4 regions of the Vogesella indigofera genome follow, and region 4 is predicted to be linked to each of the others. Evidence: predicted binding sites of a transcription regulator. Region 4 holds the regulator's gene; each other region holds the start of a gene.
What was found. Region 4 encodes sigma-54, which starts transcription at its own class of promoters, with help from an activator protein. Its sites were predicted from a motif close to CTGGCACGCTTCATGCTT; they were not measured.
Positions count from the first base shown of each region.

Region 1: flgJ (flagellar assembly peptidoglycan hydrolase FlgJ) is a predicted target of sigma-54. The motif match lies at 3,248-3,265, and genes of this name have one in related genera.
Region 2: PQU89_RS05225 (CmpA/NrtA family ABC transporter substrate-binding protein) is a predicted target of sigma-54. The motif match lies at 4,022-4,039, and genes of this name have one in related genera.
Region 3: PQU89_RS07755 (dicarboxylate/amino acid:cation symporter) is a predicted target of sigma-54. The motif match lies at 4,716-4,733, and genes of this name have one in related genera.

Region 1 covers NZ_JAQQLA010000007.1:14,184-21,287, forward strand. The annotation lists gene flgL (flagellar hook-associated protein FlgL) at 1-393, opposite strand, end outside; gene flgK (flagellar hook-associated protein FlgK) at 415-2,253, opposite strand; gene flgJ (flagellar assembly peptidoglycan hydrolase FlgJ) at 2,300-3,211, opposite strand; gene PQU89_RS12230 (flagellar basal body P-ring protein FlgI) at 3,327-4,424, opposite strand; gene PQU89_RS12235 (flagellar basal body L-ring protein FlgH) at 4,435-5,124, opposite strand; gene flgG (flagellar basal-body rod protein FlgG) at 5,142-5,924, opposite strand; gene PQU89_RS12245 (flagellar basal body rod protein FlgF) at 5,949-6,692, opposite strand; gene flgE (flagellar hook protein FlgE) at 6,729-7,104, opposite strand, start outside.
Region 2 covers NZ_JAQQLA010000003.1:695,966-703,069, forward strand. The annotation lists gene PQU89_RS05210 (nitrate/nitrite transporter) at 1-486, opposite strand, end outside; gene PQU89_RS05215 (ABC transporter ATP-binding protein) at 887-1,678, opposite strand; gene ntrB (nitrate ABC transporter permease) at 1,680-2,579, opposite strand; gene PQU89_RS05225 (CmpA/NrtA family ABC transporter substrate-binding protein) at 2,591-3,859, opposite strand; gene PQU89_RS05230 (ANTAR domain-containing response regulator) at 4,216-4,794, opposite strand; gene PQU89_RS05235 (DNA-3-methyladenine glycosylase I) at 4,924-5,505, shown strand; gene PQU89_RS05240 (class I SAM-dependent methyltransferase) at 5,628-6,293, shown strand; gene PQU89_RS05245 (methyl-accepting chemotaxis protein) at 6,488-7,104, shown strand, end outside.
Region 3 covers NZ_JAQQLA010000004.1:427,622-434,725, reverse strand. The annotation lists gene PQU89_RS07765 (UvrD-helicase domain-containing protein) at 66-2,081, opposite strand; gene PQU89_RS07760 (symmetrical bis(5'-nucleosyl)-tetraphosphatase) at 2,406-3,233, shown strand; gene PQU89_RS07755 (dicarboxylate/amino acid:cation symporter) at 3,317-4,642, opposite strand; gene PQU89_RS07750 (lysophospholipid acyltransferase family protein) at 4,880-5,665, opposite strand; gene mutM (bifunctional DNA-formamidopyrimidine glycosylase/DNA-(apurinic or apyrimidinic site) lyase) at 5,700-6,515, opposite strand; gene PQU89_RS07740 (tetratricopeptide repeat protein) at 6,595-7,104, shown strand, end outside.
Region 4 covers NZ_JAQQLA010000012.1:115,125-122,228, reverse strand. The annotation lists gene PQU89_RS16285 (Gx transporter family protein) at 1-426, opposite strand, end outside; gene PQU89_RS16280 (NusG domain II-containing protein) at 407-769, opposite strand; gene rapZ (RNase adapter RapZ) at 777-1,619, opposite strand; gene hprK (HPr(Ser) kinase/phosphatase) at 1,600-2,556, opposite strand; gene ptsN (PTS IIA-like nitrogen regulatory protein PtsN) at 2,549-3,013, opposite strand; gene hpf (ribosome hibernation-promoting factor, HPF/YfiA family) at 3,176-3,496, opposite strand; gene PQU89_RS16255 (RNA polymerase factor sigma-54) at 3,559-5,001, opposite strand; gene lptB (LPS export ABC transporter ATP-binding protein) at 5,005-5,733, opposite strand; gene lptA (lipopolysaccharide transport periplasmic protein LptA) at 5,730-6,239, opposite strand; gene lptC (LPS export ABC transporter periplasmic protein LptC) at 6,229-6,792, opposite strand; gene kdsC (3-deoxy-manno-octulosonate-8-phosphatase KdsC) at 6,789-7,104, opposite strand, start outside.

The DNA.
Region 1 (7,104 bases), on a different contig from region 4:
GGCACCATCGGTGGTGTTGGCGAGCGAAACCAGCTCTTTCACTTTCTCGCGCATCTCGTTCTGGATCGACTGCCGGTCCTCATTGGTCAGCACGGTGTTGCCCGCCTGCACCGCCAGGGTCTTGATCGAGATGATGGTATTGGAGACGTTGCCGAGAATGGTATCGGTAATCGCCAGCTGCGAGGCCGCCGCCTTGGCATTGCTGGATTGCTGCGTGTTCATCGACTTGGACTGGTTGATGTCGACCAGCGTGGCCGCCGCCACCGGGTCATCCGATGCCCGGTTGATGCGTTTCAGGGTCGACAGCTGCTCGTTGAGGCGGTTGAGCTGGGAACCCTTGCTTTGCAGGTTATAGGTGCCCATGATGTACTGGGTATTGCTGCTGACTCTCATTGCCTTATCCTCTGAAAACTATCAACGCAGGTCCAGCAGCGACTGGAAAATTTCCTGCGCCACCTGGATGACCTTGCTCGATGCCTGGTAGGCCTGCTGATAGCGTATAAGATTCGCCGCTTCCTCGTCGAGATTGACGCCGGAGAACGATTCCCTCTTCAATTTTACTTCCTGCAACGCCGCTTCCTGCGCCGTCAGGCTGACCTGCACCACGTTGGTACGGCTACCGACATAGCTGACGGTCTGGCCATAAAACGACTGCAGGCTGCCGGTACGCGCGGCGCCGACGGCGGGCAGGAAGGTCGAGGTGGAATTGGGCGTCGCCGCCATCAGTGGCCGCGTCTGCAAGCGAGCCATTTCCAGCAGGTTGGCGTTATCCAGCTGCGCCGACTCGCCTGGGGCGCCGGTGCGCGGAGTCACCGGGATGGTCTGGTTGGTTGCCGCCTGGCCCTCGAACTTGAAGGCGATATGCTGGCCACTGGCGAGGGTAAATTCGTAGACCCCGGCCTGGCTTGCCGACTGCGTCACCGGCACGATGGTGCCGCCAAAGTCCGCCTCGAACGGCGGGGTGTTGCCCGGAATATAGTTCAATGCCAGCGCCGGTGCTGCCGGCAGGGTCGGGTTGGCCGCCGGCGACAGATTGGATACCTGCCAGATCGCCGAAATGGACGGCTTGCCGCCCGGCACCTCGGTCGGGTCGACCGGCGTGGTGGCACCGGCCTGGATGCCGGAGGCGACCGCCAGCTGCGATGGCTCCTGCACCGCCACGGCAAAGCGGCGCAAGGCATCGCGCATCGCCTTGGCTTCACCGGCCGGCGTGGTCGCGTTCTCCGCCGTGGTGCGGAAGGCGGTCAAGTCGGCAAACATCGGCGTACTGGCCGGCAGGCCGTTGAGGTCGACACCCAGCGCCTGCTGCCGGTTCATCGCATCGGAAAACTCGACAGCCATGCGGCCGAGGTCGGCCTGCACGCGGGCAACATCGTAATTCAGCGTGGTCATGGCGCCGGCGATGCTGCCGCCGGCGATCAGCTGCGAATTGAGCACCACCGTGTTGTTGGTGCCCGGCAGCTTGATGCCCAGTGACGGCGCTTCCGGATCCTCCGGCTGCGCCGGTGCGCCACGCATCATGGTCATTTCGTAACTGGTCTCGCCTATCACCAGCGGATGACCCTGGCCGATGTAGACGCTGTACATGCCATCGGATTGCTCGACCACGTCGGTCTTGATCAGCTTGTTCAGGTCGCGCACCAGCGTATCGCGCTGGTCCAGCAGGTCGTTGGGCGCACGGCCCTCGCCCTGGTTCAGGGAAATGATCTGTTCGTTGAGGGCGGCAATCTGCCTGGCGTAGGAGTTGACCCCCTCCACCGAGGTATTGATCTGGTTGATCAGGCCGTTACGCACCTCTTCCATACGGGTGTTCATCGACTGGAAACGGCCGGACAGCGACTCGGCCTGGCTGATCACCGACTGCCGCGCGGCGATGGAGGTCGGCTGCTGGCTGAGGGTTTGCAGGCTGGCGTAGAAACCCTGCATCAGGTTGGAAAGGCCGGCATTGCCATCGGTAATCAGGTTGTCGATATCGGACAGGGCGGTGGCCTGGGTCTGGAAGCCGCTACTGGACGCGGTGACATTCTGCAGCTGCTCGTCCATGAAGCCGTCGTACAGCCGCGATACCGCGTACAGGTCGACACCACGGCCGGTGTAGCCGTAACCGACAAACTGCGGCGTCGCCGCACTCTGGGAAAGACGCTGGCGGTTGTAGCCATCGGTATTGACGTTGCTGATGTTGTGGCTGGTCACGTCCAATGCCGCGCGTGCCGCATTGAGACCACTGATACCGATACTGAAAATACCACTCATGATTCACTCTCCCGTTGTTCTTTATCGGCAGCTAGGCGGCTGAACTTTAGCGTGCCAGCAGGGACTGGGCGACGCCGGCCAGTTTGCGCGCATACGCCGGATCGGTGGCGTAGCCGCCCTGCTGCAGCGCCACGGCAAAGCCCTGCGCGTTATCGCCCTGGTTCAGCGCGCGCTGGTAGCGGCTGCTGCCTTCCAGCAACTTGGCGTAATCGTCGAAGGCCGCTTGCAGGCTCGGATAGGAACGGAACGATTCCACCTGCTTGCGTGCCTTGCCGTCGACGTATTCGGTGGTCAGCGTCGCCACCGATTCACCGCGCCACGCGCCGCCGGCCTTGATGCCGAACAGGTTGTAGCTCTCGCGGCCATCCGGATGACGGATGCTGCGGCTGCCCCAGCCGCTTTCCAGCGCGGCGTGACCGACCAGCAACTCCGGCGCCACGCCGAGGCGCTCGGCCGCCTGGCCGGCATGCGGCAACAGAGTGCTGACAAATGCCTGCCGCTCGCTCGGAATCGCCACCGGTGCCGGTGCCGGTGCCGCCGTGGCGGTGCCGGCAGCTTCCGTGTACTGGCGGATGGCTTTCGCCGTCGCGGCGGGCAGCGCCGGCAAGGGCAGCATGCCGCTGCTGGCGGCCGGCGTCGCGGTCTTGTCTATCCGCGCTACACCCTCGATCTGGCGGGCCAGCATCTCAGCCAGCCCGGTACCGCCGCCCTGCACCATCGCGTTGACCATCTGCTGGTCGAGCATGCCGCGGTAGGTGCCCAGCTCCGAGGAATCCTCTTCGCCGTCAAAACCGTTGCTGCGCATCGACGCCATCATCTGGTTCAGCAGGATGGCCTCGAACTGGCTGGCGACCTGCCGGATCGCTTCCTTCGGATTGCTGCGCGCAAGGGAAGACAAACGTTCGGTCGCATTGGGATCGATCGCTAACTGATTGCTGGCATCGCGGGAAACTTGCATGGCGGGAACGCTAAACAGACACAGACGCCGGATTTACAGCAAGAATCAGGCCAGCAAAAAAGGCGATGCCCGTCGGGACATCGCCTTGCCAGTGGCTTGCGGCCAACCTTGCCGCTCAGATGATCTGCAATTCCGCCTTCAGCGAGCCGGAGGCCTTCATCGCCTGCAGGATGGAGATCAGGTCCTGCGGTGTGGCGCCGACCGAATTCAGGGCGCCCACCACCTCCGACAGCGAGGCACCGCCGGGAATGTTGACCACCTTGCTGCCGTCGGCGCTGACACTGACGTCGGCCTTGCGGGTGACGGCGGTCTGGCCGCCGCTCAGCGGTGGCGGCTGGCTCACTGTCGAGGTGCTGTTGACCGTCACCGACAGGTTGCCGTGGGCAATCGCGCAAGGGTCGATGCGCACCGCCTTGTTCATCACGATGGAGCCGGTGCGGGCATTGATGATCACCACGGGGGAAACTTCTGCCGCCTCGACGGCAATATTTTCCAGCCGCGACAGAAACTGGATCCGTGCATTGCTGTCCTGCGGCGCCCGCACCTCGATCTGGCGGCCATCCAGCGCACGCGCCGTCTGCCCACCCAGCTCGCGATTGATCGCCTGCACCACGCGGTTGGCGGTGGTGAAATCCGACTCCAGCAGCTGCAGCGCCACCATATCGCCCATGCCCAGCGAGGCCGGCAACTCGCGCTCGACCGTCGCCCCCGCCGGAATGCGACCAACGCTGAGGTGGTTGATCTGCGTCTTGCTGCCCCCGGCAGCGGCGCCGGCACCGCCGACTACCACATTACCCTGTGCCAGCGCGTAGATCTGGCCATCGATGCCTTTCAGCGGCGACAGCAGCAAGGTGCCGCCGCGCAGGCTCTTGGCGTCGCCGATCGACGACACCGTGATGTCCAGCGCCTGACCGCGCCGCGCGAACGGCGGCAGGGTCGCGGTCAGACTCACCGCGGCCACATTCTTCGGGTCGATCTTCATCCCCTGCGGGATCTGCACCCCGAGCTGGTTCAGCATATTACCCAGCGACTGGCCGGTGAACGGCGAGGCACTGGCCTTGTCGCCACTGCCGTCGAGGCCGACCACCAGGCCGTAACCGATCAGCGGGTTGGAGCGCACCCCGGCCACGCTGGCCAGTTCCTTGATCTTCTGGGCGGCAAACAGCGGGCTGGCCACCAGCGCCAGACAGACCACCACAACAAAACGCGACATCGCTTATCCCTTAAAACGGCAGCAGTGACAGGAAGATTTTCTGCAGCCAGCCGGTGTCATTATAAGCGCGGCTACGACCCTGGTTGATCTGCTCGATGCGGGCATCCGCCATCCGCGTCGATTCGACGTTGTTGCCCTGCTTGATGTCGCGTGGATTGATCACCCCGGACAGGCGGATAAACTCGTGCTCGCCGTTGATCTTCATCTGCTTCTCGCCGCTGACCAGCAGATTGCCGTTCGGGTAGACGTCGATCACGGTCACGGTGATGGAGGCATTGAAGGAGCTGCTGTTGGTATTGCTGCTGGAACCGCTCTCGCTGGCGCTGCCACTGCCGTTCAGGCTGGCACCGCCCAGTTTCTTCTCAATGGCGCCGGGGAAGAACGGCAGCGACACGCCGGCATTGATGCCGCCGTTGATCGATGAGTCGCGTTCGCCCTCGGTCTCTTCCTTGCTGCTGGAGCGGTTGTTCTCGCGGATGGTGACGGTGAGGATGTCGCCGACACGCACCGGCACCTTGTCCTCGAACAGCGGCTGGTAGCTGGCGGCCTGGAAGATGGAGCCGTCGGCCGGCAGCTGCGCCGGCTGCGGCTGCGGCCGCACCGCCATCGGCTGATGCGTGATCGGTGCCGTCTGTACCGCGCAGGCGGCCAGCAGCAGCGCCGAGCACAGCGGCAACACGAGATTCAGCAGGCGCTTCATGGGCTACTCCTTAGACTTTAGAGCTGGGTCAGCTTCTGCAGCATTTCGTCGGCGGTCTTGATCGCGCGCGAGTTGATCTCGTAGGCGCGCTGCGCGGTGATCATGTTGATCAGTTCTTCGGTCACGTTGACGTTGGAACCCTCGACATAGCCCTGCGAAATGGTGCCGCGGCCATCGAGGCCGGGCTGGCCTTCGATCGGGTCGCCGGACGCGCCGGTCGCCAGATACAGGTTGCCGCCGATGCTTTCCAGCCCTTGCGGGTTGATGAAGGTGGCGGTGTTGATCTGGAACGAGCCGGTGGCGGTCGTCGCCCCGGCATCGAAATACTCCAGCAGGCCTTCCGGCGACAGTGTGATCTTGGTGGCGGTCGCCGGAATGGTGATCGCCGGATCCAGTGCGAGGCCGGCGGCATTGACCACCAGGCCCTCATTGTTGCGCTTGAACTCGCCGTTGCGGGTGTAGGCGATGGTGCCGTCGGTCTGCTGGATGCGGAAGAAACCGTCGCCGGCGATCGCCATGTCCAGCGACTGCTCGGTGCGGATCATCTCGCCCTGGGTGTGCACCCGCGCGGTGGCCACCGGTGCGGCACCGGTGCCGGCGTGCAGGCCGGTCGGCAGCACGTTGCCGTTCGACAGCTGGGCGCCGGGCTGGCGCAAGGTCTGGTAGTACAGGTCTTCAAAAATGGCGTTGGAGCGCTTGAAGCCCTTGGTATTCACGTTGGCGAGGTTGTTGGACACCACGTCCAGCTTGAACTGGCTGGCATCCATACCGGTCTTGGCCACATACAAGGCACGAATCATGTTGTTATCCTGTTATTGCTTCGTTTAGCCGGTAATCGACAGCAATTCTGTCGCCTGGCGGGCATTCTGCTCCGCCGTTTGCATCAGCTTGATATTGAGATCGTAATGGCGGGAGTGGCTGATCATCTGCACCAGGCTCTCGACCGCATTGACGTTGCTGGCTTCCAGGAAGCCGCTCTTCAGTTGCACGTTGGCCGCAGCCGGCGCGTCCTGGCCATCGTGCTGACGGAACAGGCCGTCATCGCCCTTGTACACCGCCCGCTCCGCCGGATTGACCAGCTTGATGCGGCCCAGCACCTGCACGGTACGGTCGGCGCCGACACTGGCCGAGGCCGATACCGTGCCGTCGATGCCGAGGGTGATGCGCGAGCCCGGCGGTACCACGATCTGGCCGCCCTCACCCTGGATTGCCAGCCCGGAACGGGTGCGCATCACACCTTCGGTGTCGACGATGTAGCCGCCGTCGCGGGTGTAGGCCTCGCCACCACCCGGTGCCTGCACCGCAAAAAAGCCCGGCGTTGCCAGCGCGAAATCGCTTTCGTTGCCTGTCAGCTGCAGCGAGCCCTGGCTCATGTCGTGACCGACGGTATTGTCGACCTGGTAGGTGCGCGTCGGCGCGCCGTCGCCGACCACGCGCAGCGCCCGGAAAGACGCCAGATCGGCCTTGAAGCCGTTGGTATGGACGTTGGCAAGATTGTTGGAAGTGGTCGCCTGTTGCCATGCGACGTGCTTCGCACCATTCATTGCCAGATACAGCACCTTATCCATGAATCCGTCTCTCCGCGCTTAGCGTGTCAACCCGCATTAACGCAGGTTGAGCAGGGTCTGCATGATAGTGTCTTGGGTCTTGATGGTCTGCGCGTTGGCCTGATAGTAGCGCTGCGCAATGATCATATTCACCAGCTCGGCGGTGGTATCGACGTTGGATTCCTCCAGCGCCGACGGCTTGATGTAGCCCATGCCGCCGGAGTTGGGGTCGGCCATGCTGCGGGCACCGGCGTCGCTGCTGTACAGCCAGCGGTTGTTGCCGTTAGGCACCAGACCCTGGATGTTGGAGAAGTTGTACAGCGTGATCTGGCCGATCGGCTCGGTCACGCCGTTGGTGTAGTTGGCGTAGATCACGCCGGCGGAGTCGGCACCGATACCGGTGAACTTGCCGGCCGGATAGCCGCCGGCCACC
Region 2 (7,104 bases), on a different contig from region 4:
GAGTGCGGCCAACGTTGGCGCCAAGAGCGCGGCAAACACGGTACCGGAGTTGCCGGCACCGGCGATGCCCATCGCCTTGCCCTGGTGCTCGGGCGGATACCACTGCGACGCCAGCGGCAGCGACACCGCGAAGGCGGCACCGGCGACGCCGAGGAACACCCCCAGCAGCAACGCCTGTGACAGCGACTGGATGCCGTGCAGCCAGGCAAAGCCCAGCGCCAGCATCACCACCACCTGGCCGAGGATGCCGGCGAATTTCGGTGAGAAGCGGTCCACCAGCAGGCCCATGCCGAAGCGCAGCAGGGCACCGGCCAGGATCGGCGTCGCCACCATCAGCCCACGCTGCTGCGCCGACAGCTGCAAGGCCTCGGCGATCTGGATCGCCAAGGGCCCGAGGATGTACCACACCATGAAGCTGAGGTCGAAATAGAGGAACGACACCAGCAGTGTCGGGGTATGGCCTGCCTTCCAGAAGTCCTTGCTCATTGTCTTGTTCCTTGAAAGATGTCCGTGATCGATCAGGCGGCGCGCCGGGGGCGCCGCGGCGGTCCGTGCCGCAAAAAAGCAAAGAGGCCCGTTGCCCGCGGTATCGCACCACGCGCAACGGACCTCTTTGTCCAAGCCCGCATCGCCGCCATTGGCAACCGGGACAATCATCTGCAGCGCTATCACAGCAAGCGCCGTGCCAGCCAGACAGCGCAGTTTGGCCGCCAAAATGCCGGTTTTGCCGCCGCCGGCGCCTGCCGATGGTGCACAGCAGCACCAAAAGCAGGCGCCGCCCCGGCTGCGGCCAACCTTGCGCCTGCGCCGCCATGAAAAAACCGGGCCAACGGCCCGGTGTCAACAACGTGTCGCCACGTCAGGGGATGCAAGAGGGTGTGCCCGGTCAGGCTGCCTCTTTGCGGTGTTTCTGGTACAGGAAATCCAGCACCGCGCCGCGATAGCGGTGGTAGTCGGCGTCGCCCGCCAGCGCCAGCCGGTTGCGCGGCCGTGGCAGCTGCACTTCCAGGATCTCGCCGACGGTGGCCGCCGGGCCGTTGGTCATCATCACGATGCGGTCGGACAGCAGCACCGCCTCGTCCACGTCGTGGGTCACCATCACCACGGTACTGCCGGTGGCATCGACGATCTTCACCATCTCGTCCTGCAGGTTGGCGCGGGTCAGCGCGTCCAGCGCGCCGAACGGCTCGTCCATCAGCAGCACCTTCGGCTCCATCGCCAGCGCGCGGGCGATGCCGACCCGCTGCTTCATGCCGCCGGAGATCTCGTGCGGGTGCTTGTCGCGGGCATGGCCCAGCCCCACCAGCGCCAGCGCGGCGTCGGTGCGCGCGGCCAGCTGCGCCTTGCTCTCTTTGGCGCCGAACACGCGCTCCACCGCCAGCAGGATGTTGCCGTAGCAGGACAGCCACGGCAGCAGGCTGTGGTTCTGGAACACCACCGCGCGCTCGGGGCCGGGGCCGTCGATCTCGCGACCGTTGCACAGCGCGATGCCGTCGGACGGCTCCAGCAAGCCGGCGATGATGTTGAGCACCGTGGACTTGCCGCAGCCGGAGTGGCCGATCAGCGACACCACTTCGCCCTGGCGGATGGTGAGGTTGATATCCTGCAGCGCGACGAAGCGGCCTTTCTTGGTATCGAAGTGCTTTTGCACGTTTTCCAGCTCGACGAAGCGTTCCATGTCACTCTCCCTGTCCGAAGCTGGCCTTCTTCGCCAGCCATACCAGTGCCTGTTCCAGCGCCAGCCCCACCAGACCGACCACGAAGATGGCGATCAGGATGTGCTCCACATTCAGGTTGTTCCATTCGTCCCACACCCAGAAGCCCAGCCCCACGCCGCCGGTGAGCATCTCCGCCGCCACGATCACCAGCCAGGCGGTGCCGATCGCCAGCCGCACGCCGGTGAGCATGTGCGGCAGCACCGCCGGCAGCAGGATGACGCTGAACACCTTCCACTCCGACAGCCGCAGCACGCGTGCCACGTTCAGGTAATCCTGCGGCACCGCGCGCACGCCGGCGGCGGTGTTGAGGATCATCGGCCAGATGCTGGAGATGAAGATCACCCAGATCGACGCCGGACTGGCGGCCTTGAACACCAAGAGGCCGATCGGCAGCCACGCCAGCGGCGACACCGGGCGCAGCAGGCTGATCACCGGCGCCGTCATCCGCGACAGGAAATCGAAGCGGCCGATCATGAAGCCCAGCGGAATGCCGACCACGGCGGCAAGGCCGAAACCGACGCCGACGCGGCCCAGCGACATCAGGATGTTCCAGCCTATGCCCTGGTCGTTGGGGCCATTCTGGTAGAACGGATCGGCGAACAGCTCGGTGGCCGACGCCCAGGTGCTGACCGGCCCCGGCAGGCTGCCGCGGCTGACCTGCGACACCAGCGACCACAGCAGCACGAAGGCGATCAGCCCCAGCAGCGGCGGCACCAGCCAGCGGATGAAGCGCACCAGCGGTTGCAGCGACGGCGGCGCCGCGGCGAGCAGGGTCTTGCGCTTGCGCGGGCGGGCGCTGCGCGCAGCGGTGGCGACCGGGCCTGCGGCCAACGTTGGCGAGAAAGTTTCGGCAGTACTCATGATGTCGCTCCTCAGGCCTTGATCTTGAAGCTGGCGGCGTAGGCAGCCGGGTTCTTGCCGTCCCACACCACGCCGTCAATCAGCTTGCTGGCACGCATGTCGCTGGCCGGCAGCGCCACCCTGGCCATCGCCGCCGCGTCCTTGTAGATGGCGATCTGGTTGATCTGCTTCGCCACCGCCAGGTAGTCGGGGTCGGTCTTCAGCAAGCCCCAGCGCTTGTGCTGGGTGAGGAACCACATGCCGTCGGACAGGTAGGGGAAGTTGACCTTGCCGCCGTCGAAGAACTTCATCAGTTTCGGGTCCTGCCACTTCTTGCCGAGGCCATCCTCGTAGGCACCGGCAAAGCGGCCGGCGATCACCGCTTCCGGCGCATTGACGTAGGCCTTCTCTGCAATCAGCCTGGCGACGCTGGCGCGGTTCTTCACCTCGTCGATGTAGCGCGAGGCGTCCAGCAGTGCCGCCACCAGTGCGCGCGCGGTATTGGGGTACTTCTTCACCCACTCGCCGGTGGTGCCGAGCACCTTTTCCGGGTGATCCGGCCAGATCTGCTGCGTGGTGGCCACCGAGAAGCCGATGCCGTCGGCGATGGCGCGCGCGTTCCACGGCTCGCCGACACAGTAACCGTCCATATTGTCGACGCGCATATTGGCCACCATCTGCGGCGGCGGCACCACGATAGTTTTTACATCCGACAGCGGATTGACGCCGTGCGCCGCCAGCCAGTAGTACAGCCACATGGCGTGGGTGCCGGTGGGGAAGGTCTGCGCGAAGGTGTACTCACGCGGCTCGGCCTTGATCAGTTTCGCCAGCGCCGGGCCGCTGGTGGCGCCCTTCTCCTTCAGCTGGTTGGAGAGCGTGATGCCCTGCCCGTTCTGGTTCAGCGTCATCAGCACCGCCATGTCCTTCTTCGGGCCGCCGATGCCCAGGTGCACGCCGTAGATCATGCCGTACAGCGCGTGCGAGGCGTCCAGCTCGCCGTTGACCAGCTTGTCGCGCACCGCGGCCCAGCTAGCCTCCTTCGACGGCACGATGGTGATGCCGTACTTCTTGTCGAAGCCCAGCTTCGACGCGACGATCACCGAGGCGCAGTCGGTCAGCGGGATGAAACCGACTTTGACTTCGGTCTTTTCGGGTTTGCCGGTGGCCGCGGCAAAGGCGGAGGTGGCAAAGCCGGCAGGCAAGGCGGTTGAGGCCATCAGTGACAAGGCTCCCTTGAGGAAGTCGCGGCGTTCGTTGCCCGCCGCATGCGGGTGGAGATCGAGTTCGTGACGCTTTTCCATGTGCTGCTCCCAGAGTGAGTGGACTGCAAGTGCAAAAGAAAAAGCGCCCGTCACCCCTTCACTCAGAAAGGGCAACGGACGCCGTTGTCCGTATTACCAGGCCTGCGCCGCCGTTGGCACCTTCCTGCTAGTGTGACGCGTCTTCGCGTCTCGCCATTCATTTAGCAAGGGCCATGCCAGACATCAATTCATTGTTTTTAATGGATTTTTTATTTGGCGGCAGTTTTTTTGCACTGCAACAGCACGGCGCGGCACCAACCCGATACCGGCGCTGCACCATCAGCGCCGTCCCAGAATGCAAAAGGCCGCAACAGCATGCCTGTTGCGGCCAACCTTGCCCGACAGCGGCGGGCGGTTCAGCTTTTCAGCCACTCCGCCAAGCTGATGATCTCCTGCGCCACCTCGGCCAGCTTCTTCTGCTGCTTCATCGCCCGTTCGCGCAGCTGCTTGTAGGCGGTCGCCTCGTCCAGCCCCTTCATCTCCATCAGCAGGCCCTTGGCCTTTTCCACCACCTTGCGGTCGGCCAGCTGCTTTTGCGCGTCGGCCAGCTCGGCGCGGCGCGACACGTCGATCTGGTGACGCTCGATCGCCACCTCCAGCAGCGGCTGGATGCGGCTGCTTTCCACGTCGCCGACCACATAGGCGGCGACGCCGGCGCTGAGCGCGGCGCGGATGGTGTCGCGGCTGCCGTCATCGGTGAACATCACCACCGGCCGCTCGCTCTGCGCGCCCATCACGCACACCTGCTCCAGCATGTCGCGCGATGGTGCATCGCTATCGATCAGCACCACGTCCGGACGCGCCGCCGCCAGCACGTCGGCCAGATGCAGGTTCGCCTCCACCTCGGCCACCACGCGCACGCCAGCCTGCTCCAGCAGCGTCCGCAACGACGCGGCCTTGCCGGAACCGTCTTTCACCAGCATGACTGTCAGCACCTTGGATCTCCCTTTTAATTTGTTATTGCACCGGAGCGCAGCAATTGCCATGCCATGTACTGACAGCACGCTGGCAGCAGATCGCCATTACAATGCCGTCATGAACGGCAAACACAGGAATCCGCCACCATGACCACCCTGCAACGCTGCGGCTGGTGCAGCGACGACCCACTGTACATCGCCTACCACGACACCGAATGGGGACAACCGGTACACGACGACCGCAAGCTGTTCGAGATGCTGGTGCTGGAAGGCGCCCAGGCCGGGCTGTCGTGGATCACTATCCTGCGCAAGCGCGACAACTACCGCCGCGCCTTCCACCACTTCGATCCGCAGCGGGTGGCGGCGATGGACGAGGCCGACGTCGAGCGGCTGCTGCAGGATGCCGGCATCGTGCGCAACCGGCTGAAGATCAACAGCGCAATCCGCAACGCCCGCGTTTTTCTTGCAATGCAGCAAAAACATGGCAGCTTTGCACGCTGGTTGTGGGATCATGTCGACGGCCAGCCGCTGCAAAACCGATGGGCCAGCCTGGGCGAATGCCCGGCCAGCACCGAATTGTCCGACCGCATCAGCAAGGCACTGAAAAAGGAAGGTATGAATTTTGTCGGCAGCACGGTGATCTACGCCTTCCTGCAGGCCACCGGCGTGGTCAACGACCATCTCTGCAACTGCCCGCAGCACCCGCAACACCGCCAGCACGACGCGTAACACCCGAACACCCCGGCGGCCGCCACGCCGCCGGCCGCCCGACCCAGACTCTTCTTCCTGTTGCTGCGCACTTGGCGCGATAAGTTGATCAGTGCCGATCCCTCTATCGCCCGAAAGTGCCCATGCCCGGCTATCAGGTCAAATTCGAATCCGTGCTCATCGGAGACACCCGCTATCCCATCCGCTCGCTGCTGGATGGCAACCAGTACCACGATCCCGACGGCGCCGCCGCCGCGGCCGGCATTCCGGAAGCAGCGTGGCCGCTGTTCGGGCTGGTGTGGCCGTCGGCACGCATCATGGCCGACGCCATGCTCAGCAAGAACATCTGCGGCAAGCGCATCCTGGAAGTCGGCTGCGGCCTGGGGCTGGCCAGCCTGGTGCTGCAGCAGCGCGGCGGCGACATCACCGCCAGCGACTGCCACCCGCTGACCGACAGCTTCCTGCAGCACAACGCGCAGCGCTGCGGCCTGCCGGCGGTGCCGTACCAGAACGGTAACTGGGGCACCGCCAATCCGGCGCTGGGCAAGTTCGACCTGATCATCGGCAGCGACCTGCTCTACGACCGCGAGCTGCCGTCGCAGCTGGCCGGCTTTCTCGACCGCCACTGCGCCGATAACGCCGAGGTGATCGTGCTCGACCCCGGCCGCGGCAACAAGAATGCGTTCACCCGCGCGATGCAGGCACGCGGCTACCGCTTCAGCGAGCGCGCGGCGGCACGGCAGCAGAACAGCGGCGAGGCCTACAAGGGCCACTTCCTGACCTACACCCGCGGCCGCATCGACAGCTGAACGCCTGCGGCCAACGTTGGCCGCAGCCGGCAGCGGCGCACCAGATCGGCGCAGCGGCACGTTCCCGGTCATGGCACTGCACCACGGCAGCGCGGCCGGCGCAGCATTATTTATCGAAACAATGGCCTGATTCTTGCTGCAACACGGCATCCCCCTCCGCTGACAGGATCGCCATGACTGCACCAAGTCCTACCATGTCCCTGAGTCGCAAAGAACAACACTGGCTGCCGTGGTTTGGCTGCACCGGCAAGCTGGCCATGCGCTGGAGCTGCCTGCTCAACCGCCACCGCCACGACGCGATGGCGCAGATTTTCGGCAGCCTGGCCGCCAACCGCGTCGACATCCTGCAGCGCTGGGCCACCGAGCAATGGGCGCAGCTGGAGACGCTGGCGCAACAGTGCCGCAGCAGCGCGCAGCCGCAGGCGCTACTGGCGCGGCGCAAGCAGCTGGCGCCGGACTTCTCCGAACTGTTCATCGTCGACGCCGGCGGCGTGGTGCTGGCCTCCACCGCCGCGCAGCGTTGCGGCCAACGTTTGTCCCAGGGCGCGGCGCTGCAGCGCGGCCTGCGCCAGCGTTTCCTGCACGGCCCCTACAACGACCCCGTCACCGAACAGCTGGGGCCGTCCACCTCGCGCTTTCACGACGAAGTGACGCTGATGTTCTACCTGCCGCTGGACGATGGCAGCCGCTGCCTGTGCGGGCGGGTGCCCAACGACGTGATCGGCGACCTGATCCAGCGCGAGGCCGGGCACATCTTCCGTGACTCCGGCGACAACTACCTGTTCATGGCCAGGCCGGTGTTCGATCCCGG
Region 3 (7,104 bases), on a different contig from region 4:
TCGGCCGCACCGGCTGGCGCATCCGCCGCTGGCAGTAGCCGCCAGGGTTGGCCGCAATGCGGCGCTCACTCCTCCGGCTTCTGCACCTTGCTGTCGAGGCTGGCCATCAGGCTGGCCAGCTTGCTCTTGCCCTCGCGCTTGCTGACGATGGGCTCGGCGCCGGGTTTGCCGAAGTGGCGGATGTCGTCGCCGTTGATCTCGCCGATGAAGCGCGACGGCTCGACGAACAGCCACTCGCCGGCGCGGCGGCGCTTCACGCAGTAGGTCAGCGTCAGGCTGCGCTGGGCGCGGGTGATGCCGACGTACATCAGCCGCCGTTCTTCCTCCACCATGCCGTTGTCCACCGATTCGCTGTGCGGCAGGATGCCTTCCTCACAGCCGATCAGGAACACGTGTGGGTATTCCAGCCCTTTCGACGCGTGCAGAGTGGACATTTTGACGGCATCGACCTCGCCTTCGTCGCGGCCTTCCAGCATGGTGATCAGCGCGATGGTCTGTGACAGCTCAATCAGGTTCTTGCCGTCGGCGTCACCCTTTTTCTGCAGCCACGCCACCAGGTCCATCACGTTTTTCCACTTCACTTCCGCGGCGCGCTGGCTGTCCTCGCTGTCGTACAGCCAGGCTTCGAAGCCGATCGCCTTCAGCATTTCCATCACCAGCTCACCGGCCGGCTCGCGCGTGGCGCGGTATTCCAGGTTGACGATGAAGCGGCAGAAGTCCTGCAATGGCGCCAGCTGCGCGGCGCCGACCTGCAGCTGGAAGCCTTCCTCGTGCGCGGCGGCGAACAGGCTGTTGCCGCGCTGGCCGGCCCAGGCGCCGAGCCGTTCCAGCGTGGTGGCACCGACGCCGCGCTTGGGCGTGGTCAGCGCGCGGATGAAGGCCGGGTCGTCGTTGGGGTTGGCGATCAGGCGCAGGTAGGACAGTACGTCCTTGATCTCCGGCTTGTCGAAGAAGCTCTGCCCGCCGGCCATCTGGTAGGGGATGCGCTGGTTGCGCAGTGCCTGCTCGAAGATGCGTGCCTGGTAGTTGCCGCGATAGAGGATGGCGTAGTCCTTGAACTCGGTGCGGTGCTCGAACTTGTGCGCCAGGAGGCGCTGCACCACCACGTCGGCCTCGTGTTCTTCGTCCTTGCACTGCACCACGTGGATCGGCTCGCCCAGGCCCAGTTCGCTCCACAGCTGCTTCTCGAACAGCTTGGGATTGTTGGAGATCACCGAGTTGGCGGCACGCAGGATGCGCGCGGTGGAGCGGTAGTTCTGCTCCAGCTTGATGACCTTGAGTTTTGGGAAGTCGTGCTGCAGCAGGCGCAGGTTTTCCATGTTGGCGCCGCGCCAGGCGTAGATCGACTGGTCGTCGTCGCCCACCGCGGTGAACATGCCGCGTTGGCCGGTGAGCAGCTTCACCAGCTGGTACTGGCAGGTGTTGGTGTCCTGGTATTCGTCGATCAGCAGGTAGCGCAGCTTGTGCTGCCACTTCTGCAGCACCTCGGCATTGCTGTTGAACAGCTCGACCGGGAAGCGGATCAGGTCGTCGAAGTCCATCGCCTGGTAGGCGGTGAGCGTGGTCTGGTAGCTGGCGTAGGTCATCGCGCAGATGCGGTCGAACTCGTTGTCGGCCTGCACGATGGCGGCGTCGGGGCCGAGCAGCTCGTTCTTCCACAGCGAGATGCGGCTCTGCACCTTGCGCACCTCGTCCTTGTGCGTGGTCTTGAGCACGTCGGAGATGATCTTGGCGGCATCGTAGCTGTCGAGGATGGAGAACTGCGGCTTGTAGCCGAGGTGCGGCGCCTCCTGGCGCAGCAATTGCATGCCCAGCGAGTGGAAGGTCGACACGGTGATACCCTTCAGCTCGCGGCTGTTCATCAGCTTGCCGACGCGCTCCAGCATCTCGCGCGCCGCCTTGTTGGTAAAGGTGATGGCGGCGATGTTGCGCGCGTCGTAATTGCCCTCGCGGATCAGGTACTCGATCTTCTGGGTGATCACCCGCGTCTTGCCGGAGCCGGCGCCGGCCAGCACCAAGAGCGGGCCGTCCAGCGACATGATGGCGGCGCGTTGCGGCGGATTCAGTTGCAGCAGGGACATGAGGTGTCGTCAATCTTTCATGGACAACGCGCATTGTAGAGCCAGCGGCACGATACGGCCATGCGCTTTCCTTTATCATTGGCGGCCGGCGCGCTGCCGTGGCAATCGCGGCGGGCGCGACGTTGCGGCACGGCTCAGAGCGCGTTCACGATCTAGCGAGCTAGAGCGAGACAAGGCGAAAACGGCTGAGGAAGCGGCGTTTATCCAGATATAAACCAGCATGCCGAAGCCGTACTCACCGTGTAACGTTTCACGAAGCGCAGCAGATCGTGAACAGGCTCTCAGGCCAAGGTTGGCCGCATTCATCAATCAGGACAACAACACATGGCCACCTACGCGATTGGCGATTTGCAGGGCTGCTTCACGCCCTTTATGGCGCTCTTGCGCCAGATTGAATTCAACCCCGGCCGCGATACGCTGTGGCTGACCGGCGACCTGGTCAACCGCGGCCCGGAATCGCTGGCGGTGCTGCGCTGGGTGTTCGAGCACCAGGACTGCACGCAGATCGTGCTCGGCAACCACGACCTGCACCTGCTGGCGGTGGCCGAGGGCTACGGCAAGATTCACAGCGACGACACTATCAACGACGTGCTGGACGCCGCCGACAGCAAGCTGCTGCTGGACTGGTTGCGTTGCCAGCCGCTGATGATCTACGAACAGGGCTACGCGATGGTGCACGCCGGCCTGCTGCCGGAGTGGAGCATCAACAAGGCGCTGCGGCTGGCCGAGGAGGTGGAGGACGAGCTGTCGGGCAAGGACTACCGCAAGCTGTTCGCCAAGCTGTACGGCAACAAGCCCTCGCGCTGGCACGGCGAGCTGAAGGGCATGGACCGCTGGCGGCTGATCATCAACGCGATGACGCGGATGCGCTTCATCAACAACGACGGCGAGCTGGACCTGTCCTACAAGGGCGAGCTGGACGGTGCGCCGGCGCACTTGCGGCCGTGGTTCGCGGTCGACGGGCGGCGTAGCATGGATACGCCGATCATCTGCGGCCACTGGTCGGCGCTGGGGCTGATGCTGAGCGAGGACGTGCTGGCCATCGACAGCGGCTGCCTGTGGGGCGGCAGCCTGACCGCGGTGCGGCTGGAAGACCGCGCCCAGTTCTCGCTGCCGTGCCCGCCCTACCGCGAGATCGGCAAGGGCAGGTAAGCCCCGGCGGCTGCGGCCAACGTTGTCGGCAATGAAAAAGCCCCTGTCTTGCGACAGGGGCTTTGTGTTGGCGGAGAGCGGGATCAGCTCAGCTCTTGCGACACTTCGCGGATCAGGTGCGGCGCCTCTACCGGTGCACCGTGGTTGATCGGTGTCGGGTTGGCCAGCTCGCGCTGCATCTGCGCCACGTCCAGCGAATCTTCCCACTTAGCAACTACCACGGTGGCCACCGCGTTGCCGATCAGGTTGGTGATGGCGCGGGCTTCGGACATGAAGCGGTCGATACCGAGGATCAGCGCGAGGCCGGCGACCGGGATTTCCGGTACCACGGCCAGGGTGGCGGCCAGGGTGATGAAGCCGGAGCCGGTGACACCGGCGGCGCCCTTGGAGGTGAGCAGCAGCACGCCGAGGATGGTCAGCTCTTGCGTCAGGGTGAGGTCGATATTGCAGGCCTGGGCGATGAAGATCGCCGCCATGGTCAGGTAGATCGAGGTGCCGTCGAGGTTGAACGAGTAACCGGTCGGTACCACCAGACCCACCACCGGCTTGGCGCAGCCGAGCTGCTCCAGCTTGGTCATCAGGCGCGGCAGCGCGGATTCCGACGACGAGGTGCCCAGCACGATCAGCAGTTCTTCCTTGATGTACTTGATCAGCTTCCACACGCTGAAACCGTAGAAGCGGGCGATGCTGCCCAGCACCAGACCGACGAACAGTACGCAGGTCAGGTAGAAGGTGCCCATCAGCGAGGCCAGCTGCACCAGGCTGCCGACGCCGTATTTGCCGATGGTGAACGCCATCGCGCCGAAGGCACCGATCGGGGCCAGCTTCATGATGAAGCCGATCATCGCGAACAGCACGTGCGACACTTTTTCAAAGAAGCCCAGTACCGGTTTGCCCTGCTCGCCCATCAGCGACAGGCCGGCGCCGAACAGCACCGAGAACAGCAGTACCTGCAGGATCTCGCCGTCGGCAAAGGCACCGATCGCGCTTTGCGGGATGATGTGCAGCAGGAAGTCCACCGTGCTCTGGCCGGCGGCCTTTTCGGTGTACTTGGCGATGGCGCCGGTATCCAGCGTGCTCGGGTCGATGTTCATGCCGCTGCCCGGCTGCACGAAGTTCACCACCAAGAGGCCGATGGCCAGTGCCAGCGTGGTCACCACTTCAAAGTACAGCAGCGCCTTGCCGCCGACGCGGCCAACCTTTTTCATGTCTTCCATGCCGGCAATGCCGACCACGATGGTGCAGAAGATGATAGGTGTGATCATCATCTTCACCAGCTTGATGAAGCCGTCACCGAGCGGTTTCAGCTTGGCGCCGAGTTCCGGCATCAGGTGGCCGAGGGTGACCCCCAGTACGATGGCGACAATGACCTGGAAATACAGGCTCTTGTAAAACGGTTTTTTCTGCATGGTGCACTCTCCTGTGTCTGGCGCCGTGATGGTCGCTCACGCTGTGTTGGCGTGTTGGCGAGGATCATGCGGCAGGCAGGCAGGGCGCCAACATTGGGTATTTCCCCATCGCGGAAAACCCTATTGGGGAATCTCCGTATTGGTTTTTGCCGGCTAGCAGGCTGGCATGGTGGCGGTGCAGCATCGGTGATGCCCCATGCAGGCGGCGTGAAGTGTTGCCGGGCAGGGCCTGGACGGCTATTCGGCGGCGACGGGCTCGGCCGGCAGTTGCAGCGCGTCGCGGATGGCGTCGCGTGCGGTTTCCGACAGCTGGAAGCGGCTGGCCAGCGCGGTGTCGTAGGGCGGGATGGCGGCGGTGTAGCTCAGCTCCACCACCATGGCGCGGCTGGCCAGGATCAGGCACAGGCTCTGCCAGAAGCTGGTGTCGCCGGCGTAGGCGGCGGCGGCGCAGTAGTGGCCGCCGGGGGTCAGGTAGCGGATCGCTACCGGCTGCACCGTGGCGTGCGCCAGGCGCGAGGCCTCGAACAGCGAGGCCTTGAACGGCAGCAGGCTGCGGCCGTCGGAGGTGGTGGCCTCAGGGAACACAGCCATGCAGCCGCCGTCCTGCAAGGCCTTGGCCAGCTGTTCGTTGACGCGGCTGGCGTCGCGGCGGTTGTTGCGGTCGATGAACAGGGTGCCGGCGTTCTTGATCAGGAAGCCGGCCAGCGGCCAGTCGCGCAGCTCCTTCTTGGCCACGAAGCGCGATACGGTGACGCTGTTGAGCGCGAAGATGTCCAGCCACGACACGTGGTTGGCGACCACCAGGGTGTTGGGGGGGTAGACCGCCGGCGGCGTGCCGTGGACGCGCACCTTGATCGCCAGGATGTGCAGCAGGTGCCGCGACCAGCGCTGGGTGATCACCGCGCGGGCCGGCTGCGACAGGCGCGGGTAGCGGGTGGCGATCACCAGCAGGCCGCGCAGCAAGTGCATGCCGAGGCGGCCGAGGCGGAGCAGGCGGGTAGGCCAGGAGGTGGGACGATGCACGATAGGCTTTATCAGTCAGGCGACGCGGCGCAATTTAACACGGCTGGCAATGCGGGCAAAAGCAGGAGCTGCGCTGCCCCTGGCGCAGCTCGCGGATCAGGCTGCCGCAGACGTGGCAGGGCAGATCGCGGCGGCCATAGACCATATAGCTTTGCTGGAAGTAGCCCGGTTTCCCCTTGGCGTCGACAAAATCGCGCAGCGTGCTGCCGCCGGCGTCGATGGCGCGCGCCAGCACCGCCTTGATTTCGGCGGCCAGCCGCGCGCACTCCGCACCGCTGAGGCCGTTGGCGGCGCGGGCCGGGTGGATGCCGGCGTGGAACAGCGCCTCGTTGGCGTAGATGTTGCCGACGCCGACCACCACGTGGTTGTCCATGATCGCCAGCTTGATGGCGCTGCCGCGGCGTCGGATCGCCTGCTGCAGTACCGCGCCGTCGAAGGCGTACGACAGTGGCTCTGGCCCCAGCTGTGCCAGCAGCGGGTGCGCCTCGACCGGCCCCTGCTGCCACAGGATGGCGCCAAAACGGCGCGGATCGCGATAGCGCAGAACCGTTTGCCCCAGATCGATGTCTACATGGTCATGCTTTTCCGGCGGCGTGCCCGGCGTCACGAAGCGCAGGCTGCCGGACATGCCCAGGTGCAGGATCAGCGTGCCGTGTTCGAAGTCGACGAGCAGGTACTTGGCGCGGCGGCTGATGCCGAGCACGCGGCGACCGGCAAGGTTGGCCGCCAGGTCCGGCGGCACCGGCCAGCGCAGGCGCGCCTCGCGCACGGTCACGCCACGGATGGTGGCGTGCAGCAGCAGGGGTGCGATGCCGCGACAGGTGGTTTCGACTTCTGGCAATTCCGGCATTGCAGTTTTCCTTGCCGTGAGCATGATTAAATGAATGGGCGTGGTATTCTACCCGTCTGAACCGATGTTTAGGCCAAGCATGAACGCACTACTCCGTATCGCCGCAGCACTTGCCCCCCTTGCCCTGGTCGCCTGCGCCAGTGTCCCGCCCGCTCTCCCCACGTCGTCCGTCAGCGCGGAAGCGGTGGTCGAGGATCTCGCCGACGAGGCGGTCGAGGAGGAAACGGTCGACAACCCGCGCATTCCCAAGCTGGAGCTGAGCGAGGAGTGGCTGTACGGCCTGCTGGCCGGCGAGATCGTGGTGCAGCGCGGTGGCGCCGGTGTTGCCGCGGAAACCTACCTGCAACTGGCGCGCGAAACCCGCGACCCGCGCGTGGCGCAGCGGGCCTCCGAATTCGCGATGTTCTCCGGTAACGTGCGCCAGGCCTCCGAGGCGCTGGCCTTGTGGATCGAGCTGGACCCGGATGCCGATTCGGCGCGCGAACAGCTGCTGATCGCGCTGCTGCGTGCCGGCAAGCTGGCGGAAAGCCAGCCGCTGGTGGAAGGCATGCTGGCGCGGCAACCGGCGCGTGCCGGTGCCATCTTCGTG
Region 4 (7,104 bases):
ATTGTCGTATGGAATCAGGAACAGCCTGACCAGCAGCAATTGTCCCAGCAGATGGGCCTGCGCCGCCAGCAGGCTGTGGCTGACCAGGCTGAAATGGCGCTCGGGCAGCGCCCGGCAGGCGCCCAGCAGCAGCAGGCTGGCCAGTGCGCCGCCGAGGCTGAGCCAGAAGCCGGGGGTGAACAGGCTGCCCAGCAGCAGGCCGGCGCCGACGACGCGTAGCAGCGTGACCCACACCGCGGCGCGCCAGCCCAGGGTATGCAGCGCGAACAGGGTCATGATGTTGGCCAGCCCCGGCTTGACGCCGGGCAGCGGCGACGGAATGGCGGCATCGACCATGCCCAGCGCGATGGCCAGCGCGGCCAGGCTGGCGATGCGGTGATCGTCGGTGCTGGCTTGCAGCGTGCGTTCAGTAGGCGAGCGAGTCATGGGCTAGGTCGGGGCCGGCCAGCTCGATGCTGACGCGGTTGGGCAGGCACACGGCAATGTCGCCGCTGTGGCGCAGCCAGCCCTGCTGCACGCAGTATTGGCGCGGGCTCGGATCGCGGCGGATGCGGGCCTGGCCATTGTGGATCTCGATTTCGGTCAGCCCCAGCGGGCCGTGGGCAATATGGAGCCGGTTCAGGCGCAGCGGCAGGCGGAGGGTTTCGGTGCCGTTCTGGCGCACGATGACGCTGCTGGCCTCGCCGGCGTGGCGGCCAAGCTGCAGGAAGGCGGCCAGCAACAGCGCGCACAGTGCCAGCAGCACCAGATAGTCCCCGGCCTTGAACATGGCCGGCTTATTTTTTGGCGGGCAGCTGGCGGTGGCGCAGCAGGACCTGTTCGCCGGCAAAGGCCTTGGCCAGCTGTTCGGCGAGATAGACCGAGCGGTGCTGGCCGCCGGTGCAGCCGATGGCGACGGTGACGTAGCTGCGGTTGTCCTGGCGGAAGCGCGGCAGCCAGTTTTGCAGGAACTGGCGGATGTCGGCCAGCATCTGCGCCACGCTGGCTTCGCCCTCGAAGAAGCGGCAGATCGCCTCGTCCTGGCCGGTCAGCGGCCGCAGCGCGACCTCGTAGTAGGGGTTGGGCAGGCAGCGCACGTCGAACACGAAGTCGGCGTCCAGCGGCAGGCCGTGCTTGAAGCCAAACGATTCGAACACCAGGGTCAGGCAGTCGGCGCCGGCGTCGACCAGTACCTTGACCCAGGCACGCAGCGCGTTGGCGGACAGGTGGCTGGTGTCGATGCGGTGGCCCAGCTCGTGGATGTGCTCCAGCATCTCGCGTTCGAGGCGGATGCACTCCTCCACCGTCAGGCCGTTGCCGGACAGCGGGTGGCGGCGCCGCGTTTCCGAGAAGCGCTGCACCAGCACTTCGGTGGTGGCTTCCAGATAGATCAGGCGCACGTCGACCCGCATCGCTTTCAGGCTGGCCATCACCTCCGGCAATGCGGCCAACGTTGGCGCGGAACGGGTATCGACGCTGATGGCGACATGCTGGTAGCCCTGTTCGCTGTACAGCGCCACCACGTCGGTGAGCATGGTGGCCGGCAGGTTGTCGACGCAGTAGTAGCCGTTGTCTTCCAGCAGGCGCAGGGCAACCGACTTGCCGGAGCCGGACAGGCCGCTAATCAGAATCAGCTGCATGTTCCTGGTCCCGTAGCAGGTTGGTGTGGCGATCGATGAATTCGCGGGTGCTGTCGATGCCGCGCAGCTGCAGGATGTAGTTGCGCACCGCAGCCTCGACCAGCACCGCCAGGTTGCGGCCGGCGGCCACCGGCAGGATCACCTTGCGCACGGTGACGCCAAGGATGTCCTGCGTCTCGGACTGGATGTTGAGGCGGTCCAGCGTTTGCATCGCCTGGTCGTTGGCCTTCATCAGGTGGATGATCAGCTTCAGCACCTTCTTCGGACGCACCGCGGTTTCGCCGAAGATGGTGCGGATATTGAGGATGCCGAGACCGCGCACTTCGAGGAAGTCACGCAGCAGCGCCGGGCAGCGGCCTTCCAGCGTTTCCGGGCCGATGCGGTACAGCTCGACCGCGTCATCGGCAACCATGCCGTGGCCGCGCGAGATCAGCTCCAGCGCCAGTTCGCTCTTGCCCATCGCCGAATCGCCCATGATCAGCACGCCGATTTCCAGCACGTCGAGAAACACGCCGTGCATCACGGTGGATACCGCCAGCGCGCGCGCCAGATAGATGCGCAGCACGTCCATCAGGTACGGGCTTTCCAGCGGCGTACTCATCAGCGGCACATTGTGGCTCTGGCAGTAGTCGCGCAGCAGGTTGGGTACCGGCTGTGCATTGGCGACGATCACCACCGCCATGGTGCGGTGGAACAGCTGGTCGAGGGCGGTCCGTGCAGCGGCCTGCTCCAGCTTGTTCAGGTATTCCACCTCCGCGAGGCCAAGGACCTGGACGCGGTTGGGGTGGATGAAGTTGAGGTGACCGACCAGTGCCTGGGTTGGCCGCTGTTCATCATTCGAAATCAGGTTGTCGGAGCCGGAACGGCCGGCGACCCAGCTCAGGTTGAGCTTGTGCTGATTGTCCTGGTACAGGCGGCGAACACTGATATTAGGCATGGTCTGGGGTGTCGGAAATCAGTTCAAACAGCTTCTGCGCATCGCAGGCGGGATCGTTCATCTGTTCGCGCAGCGCCTTGCTGGAGAAGCGCTGAGCCAGCTCGGACAACACCTGCAGGTGGATGTCGGTGGCCTGTTCCGGCACCAACAGCACGAACAGCAGCGAGACCGGTTTGCCATCGGGGGCATCGAACGGAATCGGTGCCTTCAGGCGGATGAAGATGCCGGTGGCTTCCTTCAGGCTCTTGATGCGGCCGTGCGGGATGGCGACGCCTTGTCCCAGGCCGGTGGAGCCGAGTTTTTCTCGGGCAAACAAGCTGTCGAAGACATCGCTGCGCGCGATGGCGTGACTGTTTTCGACCATCAGGCCGACTTGTTCAAAGAGTCGTTTTTTGCTGGAAACGTCCATGTCAGCAATGACGTTGTCCACGGAGAGTATTTTACTGATCAAGCCCATAATGCCATTTGCCCGAAAAAATCGAGGGCCATTCTACGCCGAGTCCACGGAATACCATAGCGGAAAGCGCAGGATGATCGTCAGGAGAAAAAGCGGTAGCCAAAAAAAGAACGGATAAGCAAGCAGCGCTTGCATTATCCGTTTTTGTTCAGCAAATCCTGATCAGAGCGACGCTTGCTCTTGCGGTACCGGTGCGCGATGCTCGACCTGTTTTTCCTTGAATTTCAGTACCTGACGATCCAGTTTGTCAGTCAGCAGGTCGATGGCCGCGTACATGTCCGCTTCGGTGGCTTCGGCATGGATGTCCTTGCCTGCCAGATGAACATTGACTTCGGCTTTCTGTACCAGTTTGTCGACAGACAGTGTCACGTTGACACCGATCACATTATCGACATGGCGGGTAATGCGTTCCAGTTTGCTTTCGATGTAGTCACGAAGCGCCGGGGTAACGTCGAGGTGGAGGCCGGTAATCTTGAGGTTCATACCCTAACTCCTTCTGTTGGTGCCATATCCGGACTGGGCATGGCGATCTTGTTATGAACAACCTAAAAATTCTTGCGCTGGCTGACCGGCGGGATCTGCATGGCTTCACGATACTTGGCTACGGTACGTCTTGCAACCTGAATACCTTGTGCGATCAGCTTGTCTGCAATGGCGCTGTCAGACAGCGGTTTGTTGTGGTCTTCCGCATCAATGATCTGCCGGATCAGTGCCTTGATCGCGGTGGCGGAACACTCGCCACCACTGTCAGTATCGACCGAACTGCCAAAGAAATATTTGAGTTCGAACAAGCCACGGCTGCACAGCAGGTATTTTTGCGTGGTGACACGGGAGATGGTTGACTCATGCAGACCGAGTTCTTCCGCGATGTCTCGCAGGATAAGCGGGCGCATGGCCACTTCACCTTGTTCAAAGAACGCTTGCTGTCTGTCAACAATAGATTCTGCCACTTTCAGGATGGTGTCAAACCGTTGTTGAATGTTTTTTACCAGCCAGCGTGCCTCTTGCAGCTGGCCACCCAGATTATGGCTGCTGCCCTTCTGTTGTAGCATGCCTGCATACATCTGGTTGACGCGCAGCTTGGGCAGCGTGCCCTGGTTGAGGCGCGCCACCCAGCGCTGCTGGCGCTTCACCACCAGGATATCGGGGGCGACGTAGTGGGTCTCGCCCTGATCGAAGCCGCTGCTGGGGCGCGGCCGCAGGCTGGCGAGCAGCGCGTGGGCAGTTTTCAGCTGCTGCTCGTCAATGGCGAGCAGCTTCTTGAGCTTGGTGAAGTCGCGGTTGCCCAGTAGCGGCAGGTGCTGCTGCACCATGTCCAGCGCCAGCTGGCGCACCGCGGCCGGTGCCGCGTGTTGCTGCAGCTGCAGGCTGAGGAATTCGGTGAGGTTGCGGCTGCCGATGCCGGTCGGCTCGAACTGGGTCAGCAGCTTGCGCAGGCACTCCAGTTCGTCGCCTTCCACTTCCAGCTCCAGCGGCAGCTCGGCGGCGATGTCGTCCAGCGAGGTCGGCAGATAGCCGTCGTCGTCCAGTTCGTCGATCAGCAGCGACATCAGCGCCTTGTCGCGCTGGCTGAGCTGGGTTTCGCCCATCTGCGCGGTCAGGTGCTCGCGCAGCGACGGCCGGCACGGGGTGTTGAGAATGGGGTCGAATTCGTCGTCGTCATCGTTGCGGCTGCTGCCGCTCCCGCTGCTGCCCCAGTCGCCGAGCAGTTCGCCGTCGTCACGGCTGCTGTCCGCTTCCGGCCGCTCCGCCTCGCTGCCGCTGTCCGTCACCGGTGTGTCGCCGCCGGGTGTCAGCACCGGCAACGGGCTGTCGGGCTCGTCGTGGCTGTCGCTGTCGGCACGTTCCAGCAGCGGGTTTTCCAGCAGGTAGCGCTCCAGCTCGGTACTGAGGTCCAGCGTCGACATCTGCAGCAGCTTGATCGATTGCTGCAACTGGGGGGTGAGCGTGAGTTGCTGGCTGGTTTTGAGCTGGAGGGTCTGTTTCATGGCTTACAGATGGAAGTGTTCGCCCAGATACACCTGGCGGACCTGTTCGTTCAGCACCAGCGCTTCCGGCAGGCCGGAGGCGAGCACGCTGCCTTCGGAGATGATGTAGGCGCGATCGCAGATGCGCAGCGTTTCTCGCACGTTGTGGTCGGTGATCAGCACACCGATGCCGCGTTCCTTGAGGAAGGCGATGATCTTCTGGATGTCGATCACCGCGATCGGATCGACGCCGGCAAACGGCTCGTCCAGCAGGATGAAGCGCGGGCGGGTGGCCAGCACGCGGGCTATTTCCACGCGGCGGCGTTCGCCACCGGACAGCGCCAGCGCGTTGCTGTCGCGCAGGTGGCTGATGTTGAGGTCGTCCAGCAGCAGGGTCAGCTCGTTTTCCAGCTCCTCGCCCTTCAGACCGGCAATCTCCAGTACCGCGCGGATGTTCTCGTCCACCGTCATTTTGCGGAAGATCGACGCTTCCTGCGGCAGATAGCCGAGGCCGAGCCGCGCGCGCTGGTGGATAGGCAGGTGGGTGATGGTCTGGCCGTCGAGGCGGATTTCGCCGGCATCGGCGGCGATCAGCCCGACCACCATGTAGAAGCTGGTGGTCTTGCCGGCGCCGTTGGGGCCGAGCAGGCCGACCACCTCGCCACTGGCGATCTCCAGCGACACGTCGCGCACCACGGTGCGCTTCTTGAAGGTCTTCTTCAGGTGCTGGATGGAAAGCTGGCTCTGGGTCATGGCGTACCCTGTGCTTTGGGCTGCAGGATCACCGTCACGCGGCCGCTGGTGCCGCTGGCGGCGGTGCCGCCGCTGGCCTGGTAGGTTTCGGTGGCGGTGTTGTAGACGATGACGGCGCCGCTGACCGAGTCCTGGCCGCGCTTGACGCGGGCGTTGCCGGTCAGGGTGGCAAGGTTGGCCGCAGTGTTGTAGTTGACGTTGCTGGCGCTGCCCTCGACATATTCATTGCTGCCGTCGACCTTCTGGCGGAAGGTGACCGGGCTGCCCTGCGCCTGCAGCTGCTGGTTGCCCTGCGCGTCGCGGGTCACGGTCACGCGCTGCGCTTTCAGGTTCAGCGTGCCCTGTACCACCACGACATTGCCCTCCCATACCGTCACGCCTTTCTTCTGGTCCAGCGAGCCGCGGTCGGCGGACAGTTCGATCGGTTTTTCGCTGTCGGCCTTTTCAGCCATGACAGGGGCGCTCAGCACGAGGGCGGTCAGCGCGATCAGCACACTATGGCGCATAGGTAATCCTTACGTTGGACAGCAGGTTCAGCTGGCCGCTGTCCTGCTGGTAAATGAAGCCGGTCGATTTCAGTTGCGAGGTGCCGTAGTCGGCCACCAGCGGTGCGCGGTTGCTGGCACTGCGCGCGACGGTGTCGACATGCAGTACCGAGGTTTGCAGCAGGATGGCCGGGGCGGCGGCGGTGGCCTTGCGTTCCCAGCGCACATTATCACTGAAGTCCGCCGTTTTCTGCTGCTTGTGGTAGCGCCCGGCCGCGGCCGTCACCGTGTAGTCGGGGATGCCCTGCTGGAAGACTTCGATGCGCGGCTTGCTGAGATAGACATTCGGATTGCGCGGCAGTTGCCACATCTGGGCTGCCTGCAGGTACTGCTGCGGCCGGCCCTGGGCGTCGAAGCGCTTCGCCGTCAGCCGGTTGATGGTGTATTCCGGGCGGCTCAGGTCGATCTTGCCCGGCGCATCGCCGCGCTGCATGGTCAGCACATTGAGCCAGAAGGCGAGCAGGGCCATGCCCAGCATCAGGCCCAGCGGAAACAGGCGGGCGGCGCGGTTCATGCCAGGTAGCCGGCCATCAGGCGGTCGTAGTTGCCTTGCGCCTGCAGGATCAGCTCGCACAGTTCGCGCACCGCGCCCTGGCCGCCGCTGCAGCCGGTGACGAAGTGGGCGTGCTGGCGCACGAAGCTGGGTGCGTCCGGTACCGCCACCGCCAGACCGACGCGGCTCATCACCGGCAGGTCGATGACGTCGTCGCCGATGTAGGCGCAGTCTTCCGCGGCAAGGCTGGTTTTGTGCAGCAGTTCGGCAAACGCGGTGCGCTTGTCGTGCACGCCGGCGTAGTAGTGGTCGATGCCGAGGCCGCGGGCACGG